DNA from 2 places in the Bacillus sp. N6 genome. Region 1 is predicted to be linked to the other one. Evidence: riboswitches for the same ligand, from Rfam matches in the RefSeq annotation. Region 1 holds a riboswitch; the other holds the start of a gene.

Evidence for each region. Region 1 has a riboswitch for S-adenosylmethionine ahead of ACUXVC_RS01805 (methionine ABC transporter ATP-binding protein). Riboswitches for the same ligand answer to the same signal wherever they lie in the genome.
Region 2: it holds a riboswitch for S-adenosylmethionine, as region 1 does, so the genes downstream of both, ACUXVC_RS16580 (hypothetical protein) here and ACUXVC_RS01805 (methionine ABC transporter ATP-binding protein) in region 1, are expected to answer to the same signal.

The regions. Positions count from the first base shown of each region.
Region 1 covers NZ_CM127843.1:333,191-337,617, reverse strand. The annotation lists gene ACUXVC_RS01815 (MetQ/NlpA family ABC transporter substrate-binding protein) at 1-355, opposite strand, end outside; gene ACUXVC_RS01810 (methionine ABC transporter permease) at 377-1,042, opposite strand; gene ACUXVC_RS01805 (methionine ABC transporter ATP-binding protein) at 1,032-2,051, opposite strand; SAM riboswitch class I at 2,175-2,280, opposite strand; gene ACUXVC_RS01800 (cysteine hydrolase family protein) at 2,523-3,080, shown strand; gene ACUXVC_RS01795 (acyltransferase) at 3,180-4,328, opposite strand.
Region 2 covers NZ_CM127843.1:3,221,939-3,226,365, reverse strand. The annotation lists gene ACUXVC_RS16600 (ABC transporter ATP-binding protein) at 1-284, shown strand, start outside; gene ACUXVC_RS16595 (ECF transporter S component) at 257-958, shown strand; gene ACUXVC_RS16590 (YwiC-like family protein) at 1,142-1,864, shown strand; gene ACUXVC_RS16585 (hypothetical protein) at 1,897-2,088, opposite strand; SAM riboswitch class I at 2,211-2,309, shown strand; gene ACUXVC_RS16580 (hypothetical protein) at 2,350-2,667, shown strand; gene ACUXVC_RS16575 (SWIM zinc finger family protein) at 2,928-3,317, shown strand; gene ACUXVC_RS16570 (NAD(P)H-dependent oxidoreductase) at 3,341-3,916, shown strand; gene ACUXVC_RS16565 (type I restriction-modification system subunit M N-terminal domain-containing protein) at 3,913-4,266, shown strand; gene ACUXVC_RS16560 (short-chain fatty acid transporter) at 4,307-4,427, opposite strand, start outside.

The sequences.
Region 1 (4,427 bases):
CAGAGTATAAACCCATTGGCGCAATTTGTGTTGTACCAACAGCTGTAATATCTAACTTATGCTCTTTTTTAAATTGCTCTAAGAAAGCAATATGCTGAAATGAGTTTAATTCAATATCTCCATCAGCTAAAGCTTTATTTGGAGTTGTATAATCAGAGAACTCCACCAGTTTAATCTTAATCCCTTCTTTTTCAGCTTTTTTCTTCAAAATTTCCCAAGCGTCTCCATCCGTTCCAGTTACACCGACGCGAACTACTTTTTCTTTCGCTCCTGCACCCGTGTCTCCACTTGAGCAGCCACTTAATGCTGAGACGCCTACAATTGCTGATAATGCAAATGCTAAAATTTTCTTCATTTTCTTTTCCTCTCTTCCTTTTTATGATCTGCGTAACAAGACTTTCGCAAAGTAGTTTCCTAAATTTTGAGCTATCTGTACGAGAATAATAAGTAAAACAACCGTTACAAACATAACTGATGTATCAAAACGTTGATAACCATATGTCATTGCCAAGTCACCAAGACCGCCACCACCGACAAGCCCAGCAACTGCAGAAAATTCAATTAAACCAACTGTCATAAATGTGACACCTAAGATTAATGGTGCTAACGCTTCTGGTACAAGGATTTCAAAAACGATTCTAATTGGCGAGGCGCCCATTGCTTGTGCTGCCTCAATTACTCCTTTCGGAACGGAAACAAGATTTGTTTCAACCATTCTAGCAATACCAATTGATGCGACTAACGTCATCGGGAAAATTGCTGCTGCTGTTCCAATCGTCGTTCCAATAACGCTTCTCGTTAGTGGACTTAAAGCTACTAAAAAGATAATGAATGGTACCGGACGAATTGTATTAATTATGATGTTAAGAATAGAAAAGACCCATTTATTTTCTAAAAAGTTTCCTTTTCTCGTTACATATAAAAGTAAACCTAGAGGTATACCCAGAATTGTAGCGAATATAAGGGTTACAATTACCATTAAGAGGGTATCCCCCGTCGCATCTAGTATGCGCGGCCAAAATATACTCCAATCAACTCGCATGAGCTTCTACCTCCTTCAGCTGCACTTGCAGTCTTAGATGTTGTAATGCTTTTTGAATTTCCCTCTGCTCACCTTGCAATTCTACAAGCAGATTTCCAAATAGCACATTTTGAAGTTCAATAATATTTCCGTACAGTACATTTACATCGACGTTATAGTTTTTTGCGATATATGATAGTACCGGCTGTCCTGTCTCCTCACCAGTAAATGTTAGACGATAAATTTGACCACCATTTTGAATTTTCGCTAGAACACTTTCTGGTAAATAATCATTAATAACAGAACGTACAAAGTTTTGAGTCGTCTTTGTTTTTGGTTGCGTGAAAACATCGAACAGTTTTCCTTCTTCAATAACTTTTCCCTTCTCCATTACAGCTACACGGTGACAAATTTCTTTCACAACATGCATTTCATGTGTAATAAGAAGGATTGTTAAATTGTATTCTCGATTTACTTTCTTTAATAAGTTTAGAATTTCTGTCGTCGTTTCTGGATCTAAGGCTGATGTTGCCTCATCACATATAAGAATATCTGGCGATGTCGCAAGTGCTCTAGCAATACCAACACGTTGTTTTTGTCCCCCTGATAGCTGTTCTGGATAATAGTTTGCTTTATCTTCTAACCCTACAAACTTCAGCAGTTCATTCACTCGTTCCTTTATCTCGTTCTTTGGCAATTTCGCTAACTTTAATGGATAAGCAATATTCCCAAACACTGTTCTTGAATTAAATAAATTAAAGCTTTGAAAAATCATTCCGATTCTTTGTCTTAGTTTGCGCAATTCTTTCGTCGATAATGATGTAATATCTTTATCATCTATTGCAATCGTTCCTGACGTTGGTCTCTCTAACATATTTACTAAGCGTAATAATGTACTCTTTCCAGCGCCACTAAAACCGATAATGCCAAAAATTTCGCCTTTCTCAACTGATAATGTTACATCCTCCACCGCATGAACAGATCGCCCAGCTGATTCATACACTTTACTTACATTGTTAAAAAAAATCATTTTTTCCCCTCCTATATGCTGTAAAAACTTGAAGTAGAGCTTTCGAGGTAAAATAAAAAGTGCTCTCCTTCTTATCAACCATAAAGATAAGAAGGAGAGCACTTATATGTACTCGTTCACATCTTCTCATCTTCCAAGCCTTTATATGGCTTGCTGGAGTTAGCACGGTATTAAAAAACCCGTTGCTGAGGTATCGTAGGGCCAGTCCCTCCACCTCTCTGGATAAGAATGTATCGATTTAATTGTCATTTAATTAATTCTCATTATAGAACTCAGAATAATAAGAGTCAATACATTTTTTAGAAAAATATTAATTATTCCTTTATTAAAATTTTCAGATGAAAATTCATGAGAAAATAGTAACTTTCAAGGTTATTTAAAATTCTTCTTCCTCATATTTTTAAACAGGAGAATCCTCTCTACGAATTGAATAAATTTATTTGAATATGAAACTCGGAGGCAGATAAATATATGAAAACAGCTCTTTTACTCGTCGATATTCAAAACGATTATTTTCCAAATGGAAAGATGGAATTGCGTAATCCAGTAGAAGCAAGCGAATATGCTAATCAGTTATTACAACACTTTAGAACAAACAGCGAACCTATTTTTCATATCCAACACGTAGCTATAAAAGATGACGCTACTTTTTTCCTACCTAATACAGAAGGTGTACATATTCACGAAAGCGTACGTCCACTTAGAGAAGAAACAGTTATAGTCAAACATTATCCAAATAGCTTCCGAGAAACTAATCTTCTAGAGCAATTACAGCGTTTAGACATTGAACATGTCGTCGTATGCGGGATGATGACTCATATGTGTATTGATGCTACAGTAAGGGCTGCATTCGATTTTGGATTTCAATGTACCGTTATACATGATGCTTGTGCTACAAAAGACCTTTCTTTTAAGAATGCTACTATACCAGCTGTTTATATTCATAATACAATTTTAGCAAGTTTGAATAATATATATGCGGAAATACTTAGCACAAAAGAGTTTGTCCAACGAAAAAAATCCTTTTGAAAATTCAAAAGGATTTTTTTCGACTATATTATATTTACCATCTATTCATGCCCTATTTTGAGGAATTCATATCATACTTATAAAAATCTCACTAATTATTTACATTGATACATTATCATTTTTAATATCTTTTGATTGAGTCCAATTTCCCCATAAAAATTGAATATTACATGTACGAGAAGCTTCCTTAAAACTCATTCCTGTTAATGGATAACATGTGATTTTTATACTTGCAAAAATTATAATTGCTATCATTGTTATAACTGTAATTATTATGAAAGCAACTAATAACATCCAAATTGATTGTGCTGGCCAAATATTCAATCTATTCCCAATATATACAACTACTAAATTATGCATTAAATACACACCAAATGAAAAAGCAGATAAAATTTGTATCCACTTAAACATAAACGGATTCATTGAGTAATTTCTAAAATACTCTTTTACTAATAAGAAGATTGAACCTGAAAGCATTACTTCGAATACTCTAACGTATGCCTTAAAATCCTCAGAGTATTCCCCTATTTTAACCGTTGCATACCAAGTACCCAATATAATTAAAAGTGTATCTATAACGATTATGGATAGTAACAACCTTTTGGATACCTTCTTCTCATATGTCATTAAATAATAACCTATGAGGAAATACCCTATATATCCGCCTAAAAAGTTCATATCAAAATTAGGATACAACGTAAATATTGGTTTTAATTCATTTGGAACTAGTACTGCAATTGTTGGCAATAGCGAACTTACTATAAACCAAAGAATTAACATGTACTTTATAAGCTCTTTACTTAAAGCATCTACCATTTTCTTTAAAAGAGGAGAAAGAATATACAAAGGAATAATGGCATACATAAACCAAAGATGTACTGTCGCTGCTTGATTCGGTATGTATAAAATACTCTTAATAACATTTGTTATTTGTATCGGCCTTGGCGTAAAGTATAACACAGCAATAGTTGACCATATAATAAATGGCACAATTAATTTTGGCAAACGTTCTGTATAAGTTATTTTAAGTGATTCCGTTTTACTACTCCTCATTAACATCGCACCAGAAATCATAAAGAAGATAGGTACACTTGTACTAAATACAGTTGTCAGTGCATTCGTTATATGCCAAGTACCCGAACCGATATTCCCCCGTAAACTTCCTGCAGCAGTATGAAGAAACACTACCGCAAACATCGAAAATACACGTAGTACGTCAACATATTCAACATAATTCTTTTTATTCATCTAACAATCATCCCTTCCCACATAACATTTCCCCTCACCATTTTTGTCTTTTCCAAAAGTACAAATCTATTATGCCAGAATATAATCAATATTAAAATA
Region 2 (4,427 bases), 2.5 Mb from region 1:
CATGGAAGAAAGAAAGAGTAGGAGAACTATTTAGGGAGCTGCAAAAAGAAGGTACAACAATTGTAATGGCAACGCATGACATTGAGTTTGCAGCGAAATACGTGGATCGATGTATGATGTTATTTGATGGAGCAGTCATTATGAATGATGCACCGAAAGAATTTTTTAGTGGTAACTTCTTTTATACAACATCTATTAACCGATTCATTCGAAAAGAATTGCCATATGCATTAACGTGGGAGGATGTGTACGAAGCGTGTCCAAACGATATGTTGCATTCATAATATGTATTTTTGCAGTAATAATAGGCACATTACTCTTTACTACACTTATTATGGACGGTTATTACATGTTAAGTAGTTTGTTTTTATTAGTTGTTATTATGTTACCTTTCTATATCCGTTTTGAAAGGAAGGCGTTTGTTTCACGTGAAATTGTTCTCGTTGCTGTATTAGCGGCAATTGCAGCAGTTAGCCGCGTACCATTTTCTATTTTACCGAGTGTACAACCAACTTCTTTTGTTATTATCGTTTCTGCAATTGTGTTTGGAAGTGAAGCGGGTTTTATGATCGGTGCAACAGCAGCGATTGTGTCTAACATCTTTTTAGGGCAAGGTCCGTGGACGCCGTGGCAAATGTTTTCATGGGGTATGATTGGTTTTATAGCTGGATTATTGCGTAATACATTTTTAATGAAAAAGCTATGGGGAAGACTCCTGTACGGATTGTTTGTTGGATTTTTATTTGGCTGGATTATGAATTTCTGGGGACTTCTCGGTTTTATACGAGAGGCAACGTGGGAAACAGTCATTTCGTATTACATCGCAAGTTTTTATTTCGATTTGAGCCATGCAATTTCGAATGTTGTCTTCTTACTATTATTTAGTACTTCTTGGATTACGATTCTCACAAGATTTAAAAAGAAATACGGTATATTAGATAAGCATAACATAGCATAGAAAAGCATACTCATATAAGGTAGGGTCGCGACTTACATATTCGTTTGCCTCTTTCATGCTTCTTACATATTGTAAGGAGCATTTTTTATTGTCAAAAAATAGTCCAATATATATCCGTTACTATATAAAATTATTCGTATAATAATAGGTGAGAACTATTTTCAAAAGGGAGGTGTATAGTTAATGAAGTTAGTTATTCCGAAGCAACATGGTGCATGGGCGATGCTTGCTATACCATTTCTATTAAGTGTCATACTTGGAAAACCTACTATATATCACATTCCATTGTTTATAGCTTGGTTCTTTATCTATTTAGCTACGTATCCATTCCTTATGTACATAAAACAAAAACGAAAAAAAGAGTATTTACATGCTTCAATTGTATATTTTATTATTGCGTTCGTATTTGGGATGATTTCTCTATTATATGAATGGCGCATTCTTTTATTCGTAATAGTCATGATTCCACTATTTATAGTAAATATGCATTATGCTCGTCAAAAAAATGAAAGGGCACTATTAAATGATATTTGTGCGATCATTGTGTTTTGTGTTGGTGGGTTAATTAGTTATTATTTTTCAATGAAACAAATCGATCATACAGCATTATTCATTGCACTTATTTCATTCTTATACTTTTTAGGTAGTACGTTTTATGTGAAAACGATGATACGTGAGAAAAATAATCCGAAGTATCGTTTTATATCTTGGGGTTATCATATTCTATTAACAATCATTGTATTTGCAATTAATCAGTGGTGCTCACTTATTTTTATACCAAGTGTCATTCGAGCCATTATATTGTATGGCAAAAAAATTTCTATTATAAAAGTAGGGGTTTTAGAAATTGTGAATTCTGTATATTTTTTAATCATAACGGCAATAATTATGAAGTATGCCATTTGAAAAAACTTCCCACCTTATGATGGGAAGTTTTTTCAATCTTGTTCTAAAATGTGAACGGTGTAATCGCAGCGTTGAATAGCTTGTTCGATCGCATAAAGGGATTGCTCAATACGAGCGCGATTAAAATCTTTTTCAACAGTCTGTAGTGCTTCTTCTAAACAATGTTTTGCTTCTTGTAATGATTGAAAAGAATCTTGTACATATCCGCGAGCATTTTGATGCATTTCATAATCCTCCTTGCATATTCATATATGTATAGTATGAACAGTAAAGAAGAAAATATTATTTGTTATATTTGTTTGACAATTAAAATGAAATTACGTATAGTAAGAATTAAGTGAATATTTTCTTATCCAGAGAGGTGGAGGGACTGGCCCGATGAAACCCAGCAACCGCGATGCAGGTGCTAATTCCAGCAGAACATATTTGTTCTGGGAGATAAGACGAAGATATATACGTAACTTCTTCTTATCGGAGAGGTTTTTTTGTTGCAAAAAAACCGATTACGAAAATTTATATTAAGAAGAAAGGGGTTGCGCATTGCTGTGACACTCGAAAAATACGTAAAACTGCGTAGTACAGTTTATGAATATATGATAGAGCAAGATAAGCCAATATCATTGTTAGATATTCAAGAACATATCGTTTCGCATCATGAAGGAAAATTCACGAAAAAGATGTTACATCAATTTTATTTATCAAGACTATTAGATGAACTGAAACTGGATGGGAAAATTACATTAGCTGATGAATATCTCTATACTGAAAAAGGGGTATTTTATAAGGCGAGAAAAGGGAGCTAAGCTCTCTTTTTTTTAAAATAACGGAGTATGTAGAGTAAAAGACTGCTTAAGCAGCCTGATACAGGGAATGGTGTTGAGTGTGTAGTGTCAAAAATTGAATGTGCCTGAAAGAGGCAATTCGTATCGGCTGCAAATGAAAAGAGACACCTTCGCCGAATAGGTGTCAGTCGTTTTGCAAAATAGACTTGCTATTTAACAGTTCTTAGAATAACATGCAGGGTTTTGGAAGTCAAAAGGGAATTAAAGGAAGGGGTACAATTATGTACGCTTACTTATTAAAAGATATAACGAAATGGATCCCAAAGTACGTTGTAGATAAGGGAAATGAATATTATGAAGATGGACATGTAGAAGATGTTGAAATACAAGATAACAAAGTGTTTGCTTTCGTTACTGGAAATGCAGGGAATTATGAAGTAGTTATCGATCTCGAAGATTTTTCAAAAAGTAGTTGCGAATGTCCGTATGAAAATTATTGTAAACATATGGCGGCAGTTGTTTATGATATTCAAGGTGCTGGTGAGAGTAAGGTGAAAGAGAAACTGAAAGGTTTAGAAAAGGAAGAGTTACTTACTGTATTAAATCGTTTATTACAAAGTTCGAAAAACATGCAAATTGTAGAGAAGATGTTAAAGAAGGGGAAACTTTAACTTATAGAGGGAGTTGTTATGTAGTGAACGTACTAATTGTATACGCTCATCCTAGTCCTTCAAGTTTTAATGCGGCGATTTTAAATCATGTGCAAAAAGGACTACAGGAAACAAATCATTCAGTTACCGTACTTGATTTATACAAAGAACAATTTGATCCAGTCCTCGTATTTAATGATGAGAAGAAAAGACGTGATTTAGTAAATGAAGAAGAAACAGCTCGATACAGAACGTTAGTAGAAGAAGCAGATACAATTCTATTCATCTATCCAATATGGTGGTGGGGGATGCCAGCTATTTTAAAAGGTTTTATTGACCGTATTTTCGTAGCTGGATTTGCTTATAAATATGAAGGGGCTCTGCCGAAAGGATTATTGCAAGGGAAAAAAGCGTGGGTTATTAATACGTTAGACTCGCCTCTATGGTACGTCGCATTGTTATATCGATCAGCAGATTGGATTGTGATGAAGAGAGGTGTTTTACGTTTTTGTGGCATTCGTGATATAAAACGGTCAGTGTTTCAATCTGTGAAAAGGAGTAAAGTATCAAAGCGCGAAAAATGGTTATTACAAATAGAAGAAAAGGCTCGTACATTATGAATGAAGTCGATCGTATTATAAACTGTTGTCAGTATGATAACGAACTTTTTCGAAAGTATATTACGTGTTTACTTCAATTGAAAAAATGCAGCGATACATTTCAACAAATTCAAATAGAGTTAAGAAATGATTATTTAATAAGAGGAATTTGTGAAAGAGAAGTAGATGAGGTAGTAAGGGGAAGTAAAGAATATGAAACATATTTTCTTCCTAAAGCGTTACAGTGGAATTTTTTGAGGGAACATCCACACTTGATCGGAAAAATTTGCGAAGATTTTTTTGCATTTGAGTCATTACACCTTACGGACATAGAGTGGAAGACAGTTATAAATTGCATGGGAAATAAATGATTTATTATGTAAAAAAGCTAGTATAAAACTAGCTTTTCGTTTAAATAAATAAGAAGCATAGACTAATGATAAAACCCGCATATAGTAAGTTCACAACACAAAATCCCATAATGTCACGAGCACCTAAACCAGCTATCGCTAATGCTGGTAATGCCCAGAAA